3 regions of the Arsenophonus nasoniae genome follow, and region 2 is predicted to be linked to each of the others. Evidence: predicted binding sites of a transcription regulator. Region 2 holds the regulator's gene; each other region holds the start of a gene.
The links. Region 2 encodes LexA, which represses DNA repair genes until DNA is damaged. Its sites were predicted from a motif close to TNCTGTATGTACATACAGNA; they were not measured.

Region 1 (7,264 bases), 1.5 Mb from region 2:
TATTTTTTCAATTTGGTATCAACAACCGATACTGTTACTTATAGGGGCTATTTGGTACTATTTGTTAACACTTATCAGCCATATTTTTCTTCCTATTCAGCCTTTGCATAATAAATTAGCCCAATGTTACCAACAGCTTGCTATCTACCTGGCTAATAAAGCCAATCTATTTAACCCTGAGATTGAAGAAAATTATCAACAATCAATCTTCGACCTTGCTATGGCCAATAGCAAGTTGGTCAATACGATGAACCAAATGAAAGTAATATTACTAAGCCGCTTAAAAAATAATAAAAGCCAATCAGGCACTAACAATAGTCTAAATTACTATTTTATTGTGCAAGATATACATGAACGAGCAAGTTCATCACATATTAAATATCAAAACTTAAGTCAAGATTTTCCACATAGTGATATTCTTTTCCGATTCCAGAAATTACTATCGATGCAAGCTGAAGCATGCCAATTGGTTGCTCACTCCATTTTATCGCACACCAGGTATCAGCATAATGCAAAATTTAAAGACGCATTTATCAAGCTGGAAAAGTCGTTACAATACCTTACACAACAATATTCCAATAACAAACAAATAAGCACCCTTTATAATCTATTAATTAATCTCAAAGAGATAGATACGCAACTCAATAGTATTGCCGTCGAGCAAATAGAAATTCCATATGGCCAAGCATTGGCTGAAACACAACTTTCTGACAATTCATTATCTAACATTAACGATTTTTGGCTCACAATTACTAGTAACTTAACACTTAATTCAACCCTATTTCGACATGCGATTAGAATGTCAGTAGTATTGTGTACAGGTTATATTATTGTTCAATGCTTTTTACCTCAGGGTTATTGGATATTACTCACCAGTTTATTTGTATGCCAACCAAATTATATTGCAACTAAGAATTGCTTAATATTGCGTATTCTTGGAACCATTGCCGCTATTCTAATTGGCTTACCCTTACTCTATTTCGTACCCTCGATAGAGGGGCAACTCTTACTCATTATTATTAGTGGCGTTTTTTTCTTTGCTTGCCGTAATAGTCAATATGCCCAAGCTACCTTATTTATTACTTTGTTGGTTTTGCTTAGTTTTAATTTATTAGGCGAAGGTTTCAACGTTATGCTTCCCCGAATAATGAATACAATCATTGGCTGTGGCATTGCCTGGATTGCAGTAAATTATATTTGGCCCGATTGGAAATTTCGACAACTACCTAAAGTTCTACAACAAACATTACACAGTAATTGCCGTTATCTTGCCGCTATTTTATTTCAATATCATCAAGGTAGAAATAACAGTGTTGATTATCGCATTGCTCGTCGCGACGCCCATATAAATGACGCAGAACTGGTTTCTGTATTATCCGATATGCTTGCCAGAACGAAAACTAATAGTATTTCCCCTGAAAAAATTTTTAGATTACTCTGTCTTAATCACAGTATGTTAAGTTATATTTCAGCCCTGGGAGCACATAGGGAACAACTTAATAATCAAACTATTTTATCTATTCTTGATAATACAATCGCCTATATTGAATCGGCGTTGAACTTTGCCTTATTGAATAATCAAATAGTCAAAGAGTTAAATAACCCATTAATTCAACGCTTCCAAACAATACAATTAGGAAAAAATAACAAAGAACAACTTATTGTTGAGCAATTATTATTATTAATTAACCTATTGCCAGAAATCACCTCTCTAATTGTTTTTATTAACCAACAAGAGCCAGATTAAAATAGTTTTAATTAGCAAATTTTTTTAACCGTAAAACTGGCCATAAAATCATTTCCTTGGTGTATTTCTTTACGTTAGGCTATTGAACCAAGTAATTAATTCAATTTTTATTGACTCAGGAAGTACTGCTATATGATAACCTTCGATAGCACCAGCTAATTCAAATAATAACTTAATACTCAAATTCACTTTCTTCTGTCTTAATTTTAAATAGCAAGCTTTAGCACCTAACATTTTCAAATAGCCTACATCGGTAATTCCTACTTTTCCTAATGCTCTTTCTATCGACATATTCATATTAGGTAAGTCTTTGATCCTGATATGTAAAAGCTGTTTTTGAGATAATTCTTCTACTGCTGCTTTATAAGCGAGATCAATGTAATAACATAAAAGTAAATTATCATTCCAAAGCATCTCATTGATAAAAAAATATTTTAATATAAGAGGAACACCTTTCTTGGTATAAACTAATTTTTGCAATCCAGATACTTCAAATTGAAGTTCAGCAAATAGACAACCTCGTAGATAAAACTTGCCGTCCAATACCTGACCAATAATGACATGATTGACTAGAATACGATAACCACCAAAATGCGGTTTTTGTTTTATATGGCCATAATTTTCCATTAGCCCTTGCAAACAAGAAAAACAAGAATCAAATAAAAGCATAATTGCCACTCTCCATGTGAACGCACACAAATTTAATATTTTTATACTTCTCCATATTTTAATCAGTTAAAATAGCAAGAAAATTTATTAAGTTATTTCACCCCCTTTAAAAACCTCTATGTTATTGCAAAGTCTCATACACAAAAGGCGACGAACAAAGCCTTAAGCATCGTTTAATATTAAATTAATATAGCCAAAAAAGTATATTACCAATTACAAAACATAACTTAGCTACTACCGTTTATATTTAATATTTATAATAAATAAATCGTATCCTATAACCACTTAAATCATTAATAGTTAATAAAAATATTCTACTTAACAGGTAAAATAGAAAAATACGCCATCTTATCCAAACTGCAACAATTAAGTGTTCAATTAAACGAAAAAGTTAATTTTTTGCGAAGCGCTTTGTAAAAATTGGCTTGATATTATATGAACACACGATTACTGTATACATATACAGCATCAAGCTGAGGTCAATATGAATAACGACTCATGTAATTACCCAATAAAAATAGAAAATCAACGTAATAATGTTCAAAATATACTATTACCAAATTATAGAAATAGATCAATTTATCCAAACGGCGCAGTTAATGAATGGATATATAATGAAAATAATCCTATGGTTGAAGTACTTCTAACATCACTTTTACAACGATTTAGCGATGAATCTCGTTGGTTATTATGGTTAAATCCTAACCGAAAATTAAGCCGTAATTGGTTGATTAATTCAGCGCTACCATTAAATAAAACAATACAAATAAATTCACTAAGCCCAGAAATGAGCGCTGCTGCCATGATAAAAGCATTATCTAGCGGCAACTGTAGTATTGTCTTAGGATGGTTACCCATTTTATCACAATCATGTTTACAGCATTTAGAGCACGCAGCACAGATAGGAAACAGTATTGGTTTTGTTATGCGGCCTGAAAAAACCAATTGCCCCGGCAGACATCCTAATCAACTAAAAATTCATTCTAATTATTATCACTAGTCTAGATTAGGATTATTCCTAATCTGTTTAATGGATTGTAAACCACAATAGACAAAAACAAAAAAAAATAATATAAATCATTTGGTTAATTGATTAATCATGGCAATCTAGTTATAAATTATATCTATAATTAACCGATTGCCTTTTAAAAAGTTAACGAGATTAATGTTTCCTCTACTTGTAACTTTCGAAGTTCGTTGTAGACTTTACAACGTTAAGGTAGTGCTTTGATTCTACTTTTTATTTGAATAACTCCTTAACAGATAAAGTAGAGACGAAGATAGTAGAGCGTAATAACTTAACAAGTATTTTAAACCATACGGCTTATAAAAAAGCTCAAGAAGCTGATGCCTATATTGGATGATAACGAGGCGTAAAATGAAAAAGATAGCTATCGCAGTAGCAGTGGCAGCTTTCGCAACTGCAGCCCAGGCAGCACCCAAAGATAATACCTGGTATACCGGTGCTAAATTAGGTTGGTCACACTTTGAAGATACCGGCTTTCACCCTTACGGTGATAATGTTGGAAGTGGTAAAACTAAGCGCGATCAACTCGGCGCTGGTGCCTATCTTGGTTACCAACATAATCAATATCTCGGTTTCGAATTAGGTTATGACTGGTTTGGCAGAATGAGATATTCTGGTCAACCAAATAACGGTAGCCTGAAATCGATGGGTGTTCAATTAACCGCTCGTCTAAGCTATCCACTGACAGACGAATTAGATGTCTATACTCGTCTCGGTGGTATGGTATGGCGTACTGACGCAAAAGCAAACGTAGAAAATCAACCCTCTTTTAAAGAGCATGACACTGGTGTTTCTCCAGTTTATGCCCTAGGATTTGAATATGCTATTACCCCAGAATGGGCAACTCGTTTAGATTATCAATGGGTTAGCCATATTGGCGATAAAGATTCACTGTCTGTTCGTCCAGATAATGGAATGTTGAGCGTTGGTGTTGCATATCGATTCAATCAAGAGCCTGCTCCTGTAATTGTACCAGCACCAGCACCAATCGAAAACAAACGTTTTACTTTACGTTCTGATGTTTTGTTTGAATTCAATAAGCATACATTGAAACCAGCAGGTAAAGTTGAACTAGATAAGTTGTATAGTGAACTAACTAATCTTGATCCAACTCAAGGTCGTGTTATGGTTCTTGGCTATACCGACCGTATTGGTTCACCATCCTACAACAAACCTTTATCTCAAAAACGCGCACATGAAGTTATGAGCTATTTGATTTCTAAAGGTATCCCAGCAAATGCAATTAGTTCACAAGGCCGTGGAGAAGAAAATCCAGTAACCGGTAGTACTTGTAATAACGTAAAACCACGCGCGGCGCTAATTAATTGCTTAGCACCAGATCGCCGAGTTGAGATCGAGATCCAAGGTACTACAGAGGTAACTCCACAACCTTAGTATTGCTTTAAAAGATTATTTATTTCCAAATAAAATAACCCTTACTTTTAGGGTTATTTTTTTGCTTAAAATTTATTACCAGGGTAACTAAAAATTCGCATTTAAAATTATACCTTTTGTACTAGTCACCCAGTATATTCTGTAAATCCTGTTTAAATGTTGACATTTGGTTAGCATACTGGTCTTTTCTTTCTGCATCTTCAATTAAATGCACAATAGTTTCAGACAATGTACAGCCTTGTTTTCTTGCTAGAATAGAGAGTCTTTGCCACACGAGGAAATCTAAATCGATAGATTTTTTGCACGAGTGTTGATGCTCGGCATTAAAATGTCGCTTTCTGCGAGCTCTAATGGTTTGCTTCATTCGATTAGATAAATCTGGCGACATATGATTTTTTATCCAGTTTATCACTTTTGTTGGCGTATTTTCTAATTTCAACAGTTGTTCAATCGCATCCTGAGCAGCGCTTTTTTCAATATGCTTAGTGATATTTTCACCTTCCCGATACCTTTTAACCAGGTAATCCCATTTCCAACCACATTCAAGATTCTCAAGCTGTTGATATTTCATAATCATCTCTGTGACAACGTAACTTATGTAATTATAACAACATATAAATATAAAAACGTTTGGTTTATTTAATCAATTTAGTAAAATCTTAGTAAGAAATCACACTTATATTGAAATGTTAGCAAAAAATATAATTTTTCCTATTTATGCAAGTCAATTAACAAAAAATCATAATTAATGCGATAGAATATAATTTTTCACATTTATAGCCTGTAATTTCCACTGTATTCTGAATTGAAATGATAGATTGTATCTACTCTATTAGGGGTTTTTGAGCATTAGTCATTAGCTTACTACTTGAAAATAAAATTATATTAAAAATATACAAAATTAATAGTGGCATAAATTTAAACAAACGTTAATATAATGATTCACCATAAAAATTTTATAATGTTGGAAACAGATATCTTATTTTCAGAATAAAATGTACCCTGTTTCTCTAACAACAATAGTGTTGCTAAAATATCTTCTATCTTGACTCTATATAATCAGGACATTGAGGATAATTTATAAACTTTTTATCTAAATTATAAGTTGAAAAATAGCGTGATTAGTAACGAATTAATATGGCAAAATTTAGCACCTGACTATGAACCTTATCTTAATCTTTTTGCTTCTGCCGATAAACTAGATAATGCCACTCTGGCCAGCATTCAACCGAGATTATATAATAGTCTCGAAAGGTTTTTATCAACATCAACCTATTCCCCTTTTGCTGTCATTAGAGCAGTAGAATGCCATAGCTACTTATCTGAATTGGCAAAATGCATTAAAAATATTACGCCATCCTCAGTACCTATAAATGGCGATTATCAACAATCAAATGGAAGATTTCATTGGCAAGAAAGCACTAAAGGCGTATTTACACCTTGCCACTCAGTCTATTTCTGTAATTGGATAGAAATGCCTCAATTATTTGGTAGTGTCCACCAGCAGCAAAATAGTGTGCACATTGAGCCTGGGCTATTACATAAAATTAATGGCGGAGTATTATTACTTTCCGTTGGTGCATTATTGGCACAGCCATTGATGTGGCAGCGTTTAAAACAGATGATAATGCAAAAACGGTTTGAGTGGCTGCCAGCTAATGATAATCAATTTTTACCCTATCCAATTGATTCAATGCCACTGGATATTAAACTTATTTTGGTCGGCGATGATTTTAGTCTTGAGCAACTTCAAGCAAAAGAGCCTGAACTTTTTGCTCAAGCTACTTATGGCGAATATGAATTTGAATTGAATTTTGAACATAGTGGTCAATTATCGCTATGGATGCAATTTGTGAAACAAATTATTACTGATTACCAACTGCCTGCTTTAACAGCTGATGCATGGCCAATCTTCATTACTCAAGCAATTCGATATACTGAAGATAAATCTACCCTACCATTAGATATAATATGGCTCACTCGTTGTTTAACTGAAGCAAACCAATTTCAACAAGATAATCAGCTAACTGCAAAGTCGTTCCAAACAGCAATCAGGCAACGCCAATGGCAACACAGTTACCGAGCTATACGTAATCTAGATGATATTCTGCAAAAACAAGTTTTTATAAAAACTGAAGGTGAAATGATTGGCCAAATTAATGGATTATCTGTTATGCAGTATCCCGGGCATCCAGAACTAATCGGTGAACCATCACGAATTACCTGTGTTGCTCACTTCGGCGATGGTGAATTTACGGATGTAGAACGTAAAGCTGAGCTAGGCGGTAATATTCACGCTAAAGGCATGATGATTATGCAAGCCTATCTTAATTACGAATTAAAACTTGAACAGCCACAACCCTTTTCTGTCTCAATTGTATTTGAGCAGTCTTACAATGAAGTTGATGGTGATAGTGCATCCTTAG
Region 2 (7,264 bases):
AATCCTGTAATACCAATGGCTAAATTAGTTCGTTTTTCACCAAAACAAGTGATTAATTTGATGGCAATTTGCTCTAATGCGCCCGTTTCATGAAGTATTCGGCCAAACATTGCGCCTAAAGCCACGACAATTGCCAAGAACCCTAATGTTCCTGCCATACCTTCTTGCATTGTTTCTATAATTTTTTTAACCGGCATGCCAGAAAACAGTCCCGCTAAAATAGAAACCACCATCAATGCAATGAAAGCATGTAATCTTGCATACATAACCAGAAACAACAATAAAAAGACAGCGCCTGCAGCAGTCAATGTCAACATCAGCATATTTAATGTTTCAGGTATAGGCGTGTTCATCTATTTTCCTTAGTAATAATTTCATCAATTAATTTTACTGTATTATCAATAACCTCAACTAATGGTGGCTTAATATCGATGACATACACATCTTTTTCATCATTACTAGGTACTTCTAAAGTGTCAAACTGTGAGACCAACATATTTGGTTTGAAAAAATGATTTTTACGCTTTTTTAATCGGCCTTCTATTAATTTAAAATCTCCTTCAAGATAAAAAAATGACAGAATGCTGGTTTCCATTTCTTAAAATATCTCGATATTTTTTTTTCAAAGCGGAACAAACAATCAAAGAAACACTGTTTGTTCTTTGCATAGCAAAAATAGCATCACTCAATGCCTTAAGCCAAGGCAGTCGATCAGAATCATTCAAAGCATGGCCATCCGACATCTTGTTAATATTGGCGCGAGGATGCAAAAAATCACCATCTAAAAACGCTGCTCCTGTTTTCTGAGCGATCCCTCTCGCAACTGCAGATTTACCACTACCAGATACCCCCATAAGTATAAAAACATGGTGTATTTTTTTGGTATCACTCATTAAAAACTCCGTTAAAAAATCAGGCAATATATAAAATGTTACTGATAATTATCAGTTATAAAAAAATAATATAATAGATTTGTGATAGGAATCTCAGTAAAGCGGAAGATCTGATCGCAAGTAAAACTCGTTATCAATTTTATAGCTCTCAATATAAGCAGAAATAATTTATATTAATTCCACTAGCTAGTTGAAATTAATCATCTTAATTACTACTCACAATATATCCCATTTTCCAATTAAGTATCCGTTTCTAACATTAGAAAATAAAAAAACATTATTAGAAAATAGTAAAAGATATTATTTATTTTAGAACTATGGTAGATATCAAAAAGTATAAATATGATAATATCATTATTATAATGATCTTCACATTAGGATAATTCATGACAAAGCAAGATCAGGAAAAAATATTGTCCCAAGCAAAGAAAATATGCCAAGCGCGTAATGTACGTTTAACGCCACAAAGAGAAGAGGTATTGCGCCTTATAGCAGCCCAACCTTGTGCTATTAGTGCTTATGATTTGCTTGACCTACTTAGAATTTCTGAACCTCAAGCTAAACCACCTACCATATATCGTGGTCTAGAATTTCTTTTAGAACAAGGATTTATTCACAAAATAGAATCAACAAATAGCTATGTTATTTGTCATCATTTTGAGGATCCTAAACATACCTCAGTTATGCTAATTTGTGACAGTTGCGGCAGTGTTGCCGAGAGTAATGGTCAAACAGTAGAAACCGCTATTATAAAATTAGCCAAAAAGACTGGTTTCCAGTTATCCCATACCGTTGTTGAAAGCCATGGACTATGCTCGCCTTGCTACAAAATCGAGAAAAAATCGTGTTAAAGCTCTGCATTACTAGAGTTAAATAGAGATACAAAGGCCAGTTGTTTATACAATCGGCCTTTATTAAATAATCAATAAAATTTAAAATAACTTACTTAATACCAATTAATTACAAATCAAACAAATTTAGAAAATAATAATATTGTTCTCAATAAATTAAACTGAATTTACTTAAAAATTAATTAGATGTGAAATGACTAAAATGAATTACTATTACGAATAATACCAACAGCGAGTCCTTCAATAGTTAAGTTTTGTGTGCGCAAATCCACAATAATTGGCTCAAATTCAGGATTTTCAGCAATTAATTCGACTTTACTACCCGCTTGCTTAAAGCGTTTAACCGTTACTTCATCATCAATACGTGCAACAACAATTTGCCCATTATGGACCTGCTGTGTTTTATGTACAGCTAGTAAATCACCATCGATAATTCCAATATTTTTCATGGACATACCATTAACACGTAATAAAAAATCAGCACTAGGTCTAAAAATAGTGGCATCAATCCGATAATGGCTTTCGATATGCTCTTGGGCAAGTAATGGTTCTCCTGCCGCAACCCGACCAATAAGTGGTAATCCTTCATCCTCATTTTCTTCTTGTAGTAGCCGGATACCGCGAGAAGCGCCAGAAACAATTTCAATCACGCCTTTACGCGCCAATGCCTTTAAATGTTCCTCTGCTGCATTTGGTGAACGAAAACCTAAACTTGAAGCAATTTCAGCGCGTGTGGGAGGCATACCCGTTTGCGAAATGTGTTCACGCACCAGATCATAGACCCGCTGCTGCCTCAATGTTAATTCTTTCATTTCGCCCCCTATTATTGGCATTCGCACATTGTCACTGTAAGTATATACAGTTATATGAAGATTTTAAACTGATAAATGTGTAAAACCCTATTTTTTATAACTAGCTCACGAAATAATGATTACCAATCACAACTGCCCAAATAAAAATAGCTAACCAAATTGAAACAAAAACAGCCGCTGAGCCTATATCTTTTGCTTTACCGGAAAGTTCATGTAATTCTGTACCAATCCTATCAACCACTGCTTCAATCGCACTATTTAATAATTCAACAATGGCTATTAATACCACTGAACTTATAAGTAATAACCGTTCGATCCATTGCACATCAAGGAAAAAAGCCACAATAATAGCGATAACCACAATAATTGCTTCTTGTCTAAAAGCAGCTTCACTCTTCCAAGCTGATTTTAACCCTTTCAGCGAATAACCGGTTGCTTTAATAATTCGGGTTAGTCCCGTTGTTTGGTTTGCCATAAAATTTACTCTCTAAATACAGTTATATATGGGATTTAGTATAATTATTATCTTTTAAACAGATATTAATTACTATTTCTGATATGCTTGGGTAGGATTCTAATAAGAGGCTATCGCTCACCTATGTCATTTTGGCGTAAAATTTACTATAATCTATTAGATTTACCAATGAAATTATTGGTAAAAAGTAAGCTCATACCAGCAGATCCAATGAAGGAATTGCATCTTGATACGACACGTCCTTTTCTATATGTATTACCTTATCATTCTAAAACGGACTTATTGACGTTACGTCAACAATGTTGTTCTATTGGCTTACCTGATCCACTCGATCCGATTGAAATAGACGAAATTAAATTACCTGCTTATGTCTTTATCGATGATGGCCCGCGTGTCTTTCGTTATTATTCGCCAGATCCACGTAAAGACTCAGTAAAAACATTTACTGCTTATCTTGATCTTCATTGCCATAATCCCGAACTAAACATTCAGATGCTACCCGTATCAGTGATGTTCGGTCGAGCGCCTGGTCGAGAAGGCCACTCACCAGCACCACCATTACGTCTACTTAATGGTATCCAAAAATTCTTTGCCGTTATCTGGTTAGGACGTGACAGTTTTGTTCGTTTTTCACCTACTGTCTCTTTACGCCAAATGGCTAGCGAATATGGTACTGATAAAACTATTGCCAACAAACTTGCTCGAGTCGCCCGCATTCACTATTCACGGCAACGATTAGCAGCAGTTGGCCCCAAGCTACCTGTTCGCCACGATCTATTCAAGAAGCTGTTAACTTCAAAAGCGATTGAAAAAGCAGTTGAAGATGAGGTTAAAGCAAAAAAAATCTCTCTTGAGAAGGCAAAACATAATGCGATTGCCATGATGGAAGAAATTGCCGCTAATTTTTCCTATGAAGCGATCCGTATTACTGACCGCGTACTGAGTTGGACTTGGAATCGGCTCTATCAAGGAATTAATGTGCAACATGCCGAGCGTGTGCGCCAATTAGCGCAAGATGGCCATGAAATTGTCTATATTCCTTCTCATCGTAGTCACATGGATTACCTATTACTTTCTTACGTACTTTATCATCAAGGCTTAGTTCCTCCTCATATTGCCGCAGGTATCAATCTTAATTTCTGGCCTGCAGGTCCAATTTTTCGTCACTTAGGGGCTTTTTTCATTCGCCGCTCTTTCAAGGGCAATAAACTTTACTCCACCATATTTCGTGAGTATCTCAGTGAACTGTTTGCTCGTGGTTATTCAATTGAATATTTTGTTGAAGGCGGCCGCTCTCGCACAGGCCGACTACTGGAACCAAAGACTGGCACGCTGTCAATGACCCTACAAGCAATGCTACGAGGTGATTCCCGTCCAATTACTATTGTCCCTATTTACATCGGTTATGAGCATGTATTGGAAGTTGCTACCTACGCTAAGGAACTAAAAGGTGCAGCAAAAGAGAAAGAAGGCTTTTTTTCCATGTTAAGAGGTCTACGCAAGTTACGTAGACTAGGACAGGGTTATGTTAATTTTGGTCAACCGATTGCACTAACGCAATATTTAAATAAACATGTCCCAGAGTGGCGCCAATCTATCGATGATATTGAGCCTCAACGTCCAACATGGTTAAATTCAACCGTGACTCGGCTAGCTAATAAAATCATGGTTAGAATTAACAATGCCGCTGCTGCCAATGCGGTCAATCTATGTTCAACAGCTTTATTAGCTTCACGCCAGCGTGCATTAACCCGAGAACAACTGATTGAACAAATAGAATGTTACCTGCAACTATTAAGGAATGTGCCTTATAGTGATGATAGCACAACACCTAATAAAACTGCCGATCAATTGTTAGCAGACGCATTGGAATTGGATAAGTTTGAAGTTGAGCATGACAGTATGGGCGATATTGTGGTATTACCACGTGAAAATGCAGTATTGATGACTTATTATCGAAATAATATTATGCATTTATTGGTTTTGCCTTCTTTGGTAGCCAATATCGTATTACATAATGAAAATGTTCAACGTCAGGAGATTGGTTATCAAGTTGCACTTATCTATCCATTCCTAAGAGCAGAACTCTTCATGCGATATAGCATGCAAGAATTGCCTGAATCGATCGATATTCTGTTGGATGAATTGGCACGCCAGCAACTAATACTATTAACAGCAGAAGGTTTTGTAACTATCAATCCAGCTCGTATTCGCCCTCTTCAGCTTTTAGCAGCTGGTATTAAAGAAACGCTACAGCGCTATGCAATTACACTTTCGCTACTTAGTACAATCCCTGCAATTAGTCGAGGAATACTAGAAAAAGAGAGCCGTATTCTCGCTCAGCGTCTATCGGTACTCCATGGTATCAACGCACCTGAATTCTTTGATAAAGCAGTTTTCTCCACTCTGGTAAATACATTAAAACAGGAAGGTTATATTAATAGAGAAGGCGATGCGATTATCAGCGCGAATGTACAACGACTTTATCGAATTATCGCTAAGTTAATATCTCCTGAGGTTTGTTTAACCATTGAAGGAGTCAAACACGTTACTCATGAGCCATTGTCTAAATAAATTATTTTCATATCAATATAGTAACGTAAAAAGAATTTAGATTGAAATCGACCAAAATCATTTAGGATAATCACTCTAGATTATCCTTTTTTATAATTAAAAATAATTTAATAGGATGCCAATAAATAAAACCAACCCCACATAATTGTTATTCATAAATGCTTTAAAACATAATGCAGGTTGACGACTGGCAATGAGTTTTTGTTGATGGATAAATAAGACTAACACAAATATCAAACTGGCATAATAAGGCACCCCTAAATCTAGCTGTTGCCCTATATAAAATAACACCAGAATCATAGCTAATTGTAAAATACCAATAATCAATTTATCAAAATGAGCAAAAATAATTGCGGTTGATTTTATCCCAATTTTTATATCATCATTGCGATCAACCATCGCATACTGGGTATCATAAACAACAGACCAAATGATATTAACCAGAAATAATAACCAGCACTCCAAAGGTAAGGACTTACTAACTGCTGCATACGCCATTGGAATTGACCAACCAAACGCAGCACCCAGCACAATCTGGGGAAAATGGCTAAATCGTTTGATAAATGGATAAATCCAAGCTAATAACAACCCAATCACCGATAACCAAATTGCCATCTTATTTAAGGTCAAGACCAATATAAATGCAATAATGATCAATGATAAAAATAGTGTCTTAGCTTCTTTTTCTGTTACATCACCATTTGGCAGAGGACGCTCTCTGGTTCTTGCAACATAACCATCAAATTTTCTATCTGCAAAATCATTAATAACACAACCAGCCGCACGCATCAAAAAGACACCCACAGTAAAAATTAACAAAATAAAAAGATCTGGTAACCCTCGGCTTGCTATCCATAATGCCCAATAAGTAGGCCATAGTAATAGTAAAATACCTATCGGTTTATCAAGACGCATTAAGCGAAAATAGGCGCGCCATTTATTCAATTTCAACGTCATTTGCCCTGCCAATCTATTTGTCTCCTTATTATTTCGTATAGATAGGTGAATCTGGCAAAAAAAGCTCTGTTAATAGTAAAGGTTTAGCCGATAACCTTAACAACGAACGCCTTACCCAACAATTATTCTGTATACCTAAATTAATATAATCACGAGTTAAATTATTTCCACTAAATAGATGGTGCCCTAATGGCACATTGCCTAAATTTATTAATTTGCGTTCTGGACCCGTTAATGTCTCTTCTGGGATCACTGTCCGCCCATATAACCATGGGCAACCATCACCAAAAAGCACAACTTCACGTAACCAATAGCGTTGACTATTAGGCAAAAGTTGAGCTTCTTCGTTCTGACTATCTAATAGAATAAAACCTTCTTGATAAGGTTTTACAGTGACTTGCTGACAATAGCGTGCCAGACGTTGAGTCATTGAATCTAATTCGGTTAACCAATTATATATTGGATCCGGTACATTAATTTCTTGCGCCGCAAGCCACTTAATCGGTTGATTGCAAAAAAGTGACTTATTATTTATATGGTTTATTTTTACAGCTACGCCCATAGAATACTTCTCTCATTCTATCTGGAAATTAAAAATAGAAGATATCATGCTGATAATGAATGAAATGATAGAATCTGCTAATTTATATAAAAAGTTATCCCTGATTGCAAAATTTTTATTAATTTTGCAATCTTTATATT
Region 3 (7,264 bases), 1.7 Mb from region 2:
AGTGTAAATCTTTTTTTAAAATATTAAATTGTACTAACAATGAATTAAATCAATTATCAAATTCCATTGTTAATTTTATCAAATAATTTAACTAAAATCATAAAATTATTAATGCGAAATTTAAGATTAAAGTTATAATTATCGACTAATAATCTAGTCAATATGATTATAGTTTTTTAGTTATATTTTTTAGATAGTGAAAATAATTATTATTTACTAATTTTCAAGTGAGTTATTTCACCATGAAATGAATTACTAAAGTTAAATATTTATTGTGTCTGAAGTGCTTATGATACTTTGTTATGTATAGCAAATATTTTAGCTATATTTCCCAACCGCTAAATTATTCAAAGGATAAATAATAAAAAATTTTTACAATAAAATTAGTTCAATATTAAATTGCTATGAGGGTTTGGCTATTTCAATCAAATGGCATTTGTATTAACAACAAGATTACTGCAGCTCTTTTTTCTGCTTTTATAAAATAATTTTTAAATGAAATTATTTTCTTTTTTTTTAAAATTAAGCTTGATTGTGAAAATGATCGATTACGAAATTCATATCAGGTTTTAATAAGCTATTTAATATTCAATTTGATTTAATAAAATGTATAATAAATACTATTTTTATGCACCAGAATAATTTTTTATACTTTTTAATCATATTTTAGTTATAAATAGTTTTTGTTAATAAATATTAAATTTCCAATTTATTATGTATAATATTCTATATGAGTTTTATATTGAAATTAATGAAAATAAAAATTCTTATATAATTTATTATATTTTAAGCTTGAAGTATAATATGATCTAATGATGTTGTTATTTTTTTGTTTATAAAATTGATTTTATAGTCATTTGATAGATAAATGAGGCTATGATAAATAAATAAGTTGTTGTGAAATATTATTATTAAGTTAAAGTAAAATAATAACATGTGATATCGATTTGTTTTATTTATAGCAGATAATTGTTATTGATAGATAAATTGTTTAATTTTATAAACTATAATAAATTAAATTTTAAATCTAAAGGCTACTCTAGCTAAGTAATAATATTATGTTTGAGCTTTATTAAGATTATTTTATTAAAATAAAAAATTAATAAAAGATATATAATGAGAATAGTTTTTATTACATATCTAATGTTAAATAAAATAGCTAAATTGGCTAGTAAAAGCAGTATATTCATTTGCTCTGATATAAAATAACTATTGGTTTAATTTAATAAGTCAAGTAAGGTAGCGTAAATTATTCTGATTACTACATGAAATATTAGGAAAATTTATGATTTATAATTCGTTATCAATTGCAGGAACTGATCCAACGGGTGGTGCAGGTATTCATGCTGATTTGAAAGTTTTTTCAGCATTAGGAAATTATGGTGCAGCTGTGATAACAGCATTAGTCGCGCAAAATACTTGCTCAGTACAGTCAATTCATAATCTTCCAGGCGAAATTATCGCTTCACAGCTTGAATCAGTATTAACAGACGTTCGCATTGATAGTGTGAAAATTGGTATGTTATCAAATACTACAAATATATGCATAGTAGCGGCCGCATTACAAAAATATTCATTATCTTTTACTGTACTTGATACCGTTATGCTAGCAAAAAGTGGGGCACCATTATTAAATCCTGATGCGATCGATAGTCTTATAAATGTTTTGTTACCTAAAGTGTCTCTTATCACGCCGAATTTGCCGGAGGCTGCTGTACTTCTTAACTGCACTGTGGCTAAAAGTGAACAAGAGATGATATCTCAGGGAAGAAAACTATTATCATTTGGTTGCCCGGCTGTGCTTATGAAAGGTGGACATCTTAATAATAAAGAAAGCCCAGATTGGCTTATTACGCATAGTGGTGAATGGCGATATTCATTACCTAAAGTAAAAACACAACATACTCATGGTACCGGTTGTACATTATCTGCCGCATTAGCTGCACAGCGGCCTTATTTTAATAATTGGCATGATACTATTGTTGCAGCTAAAAATTATGTGCAAAATACTTTGAAACATGCCAATAGATTAAATGTTGGGAAAGGTACTGGGCCTGTGCACCATTTTTACACCTGGTGGTAATTTATCTTATAGTAAAAAGATAGTTAGTAATACTATAACTGTGAAAATAGGATGTTTATTTATTTAATAATATCCATTATTAATTATCTAATGTTTCTAAAATGAAAATTATTAATTGAAGTAATAATTGTTTAATTTTCAAACTAATTTTTATTTTCTATAGTATTTAATAATATAAGTCATTTATTCAGTAAAATTGATTAGAAGTTTAAAGTCCTAAATAGATTTCTAATAGGACTTTTGAATAGAGATTATAAGTTTAAAATATTATTTATTGAAAATGCGTTTATCTGTTTGATGCATAAATTGGCTAGTAATTGTTCCCGCAACCATTGAGCCATTAACATTTAATGCTGTTCTTCCCATATCGATCAATGGTTCAATTGAGATAAGTAACGCGACTAAAGTAATGGGTAATCCCATTGCTGGTAAAACCATTAATGCAGCGAAAGTTGCACCTCCACCTACGCCGGCAACTCCTGCAGAACTAATAGTTACAATACCAACCAGAGAAGCGATCCATATAGGATCCAGCGGATTGATCCCAACCGTTGGGGCGACCATTACAGCCAGCATGGCAGGGTAAATGCCTGCACAGCCATTTTGACCAATTGTTGTACCGAAGGATGCTGAAAAATTAGCGATTGATTCAGGAATACCTAATTGTTGAGTTTGTGTTTCAACGTTTAATGCAATACTGCCAGCACTAGAACGACTGGTAAATGCGAAAATTAATACTGGAATAACTTTTTTAAAAAATTTTATTGGATTAATGCCAGTGAAAGAAAGAAGTATACCATGGATAATAAACATTAAAGATAATGCTAAATAGGAAGCAATAACAAAACTACCCAGTTTAATAATATCTTGCAGGTTTGAATTAGCTACGACTTTAATCATTAACGCCATTACTCCATATGGTGTAAGCCGTATAACTAACCGAACTAGCTTCATGATCCAGGATTGAAAAATATCAATCGCGGATAAAATTTTTTCACCTTTTTCTGGATTACTTTTGGCTAATTGAAGCGCTGCTATACCTAAAAAGGTAGAAAATATAACGACGCTAATAATAGATGTTGGATTAGCACCTGTCAGATCAGCAAAAGGGTTTTTAGGAATAAATGATAATATTAACTCAGGTATTGTTAAATCAGAAACCTTTTTAATATAGTTATTTTCTATAATCTCAAGTTGAAGCGTTTCATGACTTGTTTGTACTAGGCCTTCTGCAGTTAAGCCAAACCAGGATGTAACAGCAATCCCAATCAGAGCGGCAATAGCTGTAGTAAAAAGAAGGATCCCAATCGTAAAAAAACTGATTTTCCCTAATGAAGATGTTTGATTTAAGCGTGCTATAGCATTAAGTATCGAAGCAAATACCAACGGCATGATAACCATTTGAAGTAATTTGATATAACCATTGCCTATAATGTTGAACCATGATAATGAATCATGCACTATTTGATTATTTGTACCATATACTAAATGTAAAATAACACCAAAAATGGTACCGATAATAAGACCAACAAAGACTTTTTTTGATAGACTCCATCCATTTGCACTTACTTTGGCCAAAAAAAGCAATAATATAGTAAAGATAAGTAGATTTAGAATTACGGGGAAATTCATACCTTCTCTCCAGCTCCGATTTATTGTTATAGGTATAAGATTTTTTGTCATTGGTGAAGTAAGATGATAAAAAACTCCCAATGAAAATCATTTTCCCTTATATACTATCAGTAATAAAAATTATTTTGTTATAACTAAATGCAATTTCTTATTCATAATGTTTCAAGGCGAATGTAATGAAATTAAATCGTTTAGTTCATTAACTACATATGTAATAACGTTTTTTTTCGTTTCTTGCAATATAGGTTGTAGTGGTAATTGATAATTTGATGGAATTAATATCGCACAAATAGCTAATAAGATGGCGATAGAATGCTCCGCTCTTTGATTAGAATTATTACCTAAGATGGGAAAACAGAAAGGAATTTTTAATGGCCATAAGAAAGGTATCCCTTTTACTGTTAACATATCTCCAACTAAGTGACTAAAATAACCTAATAAAAACGCTTGAACTAGCGCATCAGAAAGCCAGTAACTATTGGGAAGTTGAGTGGACAATAACATAATGAGCAACCATGCGAGTAAACTATGGGTAAAACCACGGTGGCCACATAAACGACAAATTGGAACAGAAATAAAACGAAATAAACGCCCAAGATGAGATGATGGATGATCTATATCGGGTAGCAGAGCGCCAAGTAATGCACCGGCTAATAAATGAAGCCAATCACCATATGCAAACTCGGGTGTAATTGCTAGTTTATGCACAAGTATTAATGATGATACTGAAAAAAGCAGATGCCCGGTGGCAGTCATAGCATATAATATCCAACTGTTTATTTATACAGTTTGCAAAGTATAATAGTTTTGGCTTGGTTTGAGTAGTGTAATCGAAAAAAATATCTTATTTATTAAATAATAAGAGTAATTTTTTGTAAGAAAAATGATAATGCATAGGTTTGGCAGTATACTGATGCATCAAATTACTGCCAATCATTAAAATTTAAACGATATGCTTAATTGCTAATTCAGTCAGGTTGGTGAGCTTGAAGTCTGCTAATGTCCACCGTGGATCAGTAAAGTAATCTTTTGGTGGTACAACGATACTACGCATACGTGCAGCTTTAACAGCAATCATGCCATGGAAAGAGTCTTCAAACGCAACACAATAAGTTGGTTCAATATCTAGCAGTTTCGCTGCTTGTAAGTAAACTTCTGGGTGGGGTTTACTGTAGGGTAATGGCGTTGCTGATACTACGGCTGAAAAGTAATCGCGAATATTAAACATAGTGAGTACTTTTTCTAGCATGTGCTTTGGTGAAGCTGACGCTAAACCAATTTTTAAATTATGATCTTGGCATAGTTGAAGTGCATGTTTAACACCTGGTAATAAAGGTCGTTGTTCTTCTATAAGTTCAATAACACGTTTAACAATTTTTTGTTCGACCTCTTCTAATGAGGTTCCTTGCCAAGGAGCAGCTGAGTACCATAGTTGTACAACTTGATCGATACGTAATCCTAGTGTATCTGGAAGTTGATTGGCAATTGAGGTATTAACGCCAAGTTTACTAAGAATTTCTTTTTCTGCTTGGCTCCAAAGGGGTTCAGAATTAATCAATAACCCATCCATATCAAAAATAGCAGCTTTGATAGACAGCTTATGAGACATTAAAAGCACTCCTATATTCATGATTTGTTGATTAATTCTATCAACTTAAAATAAAGAAATCTTTTAATATAGATAGGTGAAAGCTAATTTTGATTAATGATAAAATAACTTTTAAATATTTTTGATAACATTTTGTCATTTAGTATAAACGTAATATAAAAAATATGAGGAGTTTGAATGAGTTATCAAACAGCATTTTATATCGCTATTGGAAAGCGTGTTTTAGGGTGGATAATTTTTTCATTAGCACTGGTGTCTACAGTAGTTTCTTTAGTCTTACTAGCAGAAAAGCAAGGTTTGCAGGGAGATGGCTTAAATGCTGTAGCCAATGATTTTATTAAAATTATGTCTCATATCATACGACAAAATACAGCCTTTTTAGATTTTTTTTGGCATAACTCACCAATTCCCAGTACTCATATGGGGTTTTCGACAGCTAATTTTGCTTTTATTTTGTTATTTTTCTTAATGTTTGTTGGACAAGCTTTGAGTGCTTCAGGTAACAGAATGAATCGTCAATTGAAATTTATTAAAGAAAGTATTGAAGATCACCTAATTTTCGAAAGAGCAAAAGGTGTGGAAGTATCAAAAGAAGATATAGAAGCCAAAATTACTATTCCTCGTCATACTATTTTCCAGCAGTTTTTTATTCTGTATATGTTACCGCTTATAATAGGAGGAATACTTTACTTTATGATGAATATCTTAGGTTGGTAGTTTTCTTATATTATAATCAATTGGAAAATAATTTTATTGAACAGTAGCAAGAAGATTATCAATAATGGCTTAACTAGTAATAAAACTATTATTACGGATATTTATTATAGCAAATTTAACAAATGATAGCGTTGATATATCAATTGGCGCTTATCACAGCCTACAGGGAAAGGTAAACTACTTTACTAACCAGGTTTGAGATAATGCCATTTAATTAATTTTTTAATATCAATTAATTACAATATTTAGTTCGTTATGATTAATGGATATATAGCTTTTTTAATTTAGCTTTAGTAAAGAATTTTTTGATGGAAAATATTAATTTGAATAATGAATTATTACCTATTTTTGTTCTAGTTATTCACGATTAATTTAAATTTTTAAACTCCTTCTATGATGGTTTGTAGTAAATAAATAATCTTTGTAAGAAAATTCAGGGTTATCATCTGTAATAGATAAATAATCCTAACTTTACTAATTATTTTTTACTTAAGAGCGAATTGAAATTTTATTGCAAGCAGAACGTTTTTTTATTTTACTAATATAGTTGTAGATTAATGCAGCTATAAAATAAATTGCTTGAGTTAATACAATACAAGGCCCAGTTGCTGCATCAATATGAAAACTCAAAATAGTGCCTATTAAAGAGGATGTAGTCGAAGCAATAACCGCAATAATTAGCATTCGATTGAAATTTTGGCATAGTGTAAAAGCAATAATACCAGGAGAAATAAGCATGGCAATGACTAAAATAATTCCTACCGCTTGTAAAGATGCAACAATAGTGAGGGCCAATAAAGAGAGTAATCCATAATGTAAAAGTTTAACGGGTAAACCAATAACTTTTGCCTGGTTGGGATCAAAACAATAGAGCATAAAGTCTTTGCGCTTTAATAGGATAATCGCGATAGTAAAACCTGAAATCCAAAGTGTTTGTTTAAATTCTGCCGCAGTAATGCCAAGAATATTACCAAAAAGAATATGAGTAAGATGTTGGTCTGTGTCGATACGTGCAAATAGTACTAATCCAAAGGCAAACATACCGGAAAAAACAATTCCCATAACAGTATCTTCTTTTACACGGCTATTTTCTTTTAGATATCCAGTTGCAAATGCACAAAAAATTCCTGACGCAAAAGCACCAATTGATAAAGGAATACCAACAACAAAGGCGATAACAATACCGGGTAATACTGCATGAGAAATAGCATCACCCATTAAAG

Region 1: a site for LexA is predicted at 2,865-2,884, ahead of sulA (SOS-induced cell division inhibitor SulA). Genes of this name have one in related genera too.
Region 3: a site for LexA is predicted at 4,486-4,505, ahead of ArsFIN_RS07650 (metal-dependent hydrolase). Genes of this name have one in related genera too.

The regions. Positions count from the first base shown of each region.
Region 1 is NZ_CP038613.1:1,350,251-1,357,514, reverse strand. It holds gene yccS (YccS family putative transporter) at 1-1,747, shown strand, start outside; gene ArsFIN_RS06600 (TfoX/Sxy family DNA transformation protein) at 1,817-2,416, opposite strand; gene sulA (SOS-induced cell division inhibitor SulA) at 2,901-3,416, shown strand; gene ompA (porin OmpA) at 3,795-4,838, shown strand; gene matP (macrodomain Ter protein MatP) at 4,960-5,409, opposite strand; gene ArsFIN_RS06580 (AAA family ATPase) at 5,956-7,264, shown strand, end outside.
Region 2 is NZ_CP038613.1:3,734,871-3,742,134, forward strand. It holds gene gntU (gluconate transporter) at 1-353, opposite strand, end outside; partial or broken gene gntK (gluconokinase) at 350-893, opposite strand; gene zur (zinc uptake transcriptional repressor Zur) at 1,280-1,744, shown strand; gene lexA (transcriptional repressor LexA) at 1,942-2,556, opposite strand; gene ArsFIN_RS18820 (diacylglycerol kinase) at 2,657-3,031, opposite strand; gene plsB (glycerol-3-phosphate 1-O-acyltransferase PlsB) at 3,155-5,605, shown strand; gene ubiA (4-hydroxybenzoate octaprenyltransferase) at 5,702-6,562, opposite strand; gene ubiC (chorismate lyase) at 6,591-7,124, opposite strand.
Region 3 is NZ_CP038613.1:1,561,914-1,569,177, forward strand. It holds gene thiD (bifunctional hydroxymethylpyrimidine kinase/phosphomethylpyrimidine kinase) at 1,286-2,083, shown strand; gene ArsFIN_RS07645 (L-cystine transporter) at 2,351-3,715, opposite strand; gene ArsFIN_RS07650 (metal-dependent hydrolase) at 3,878-4,471, opposite strand; gene hxpB (hexitol phosphatase HxpB) at 4,659-5,324, opposite strand; gene ArsFIN_RS07660 (YniB family protein) at 5,502-6,041, shown strand; gene ArsFIN_RS07665 (metal ABC transporter permease) at 6,531-7,264, opposite strand, start outside.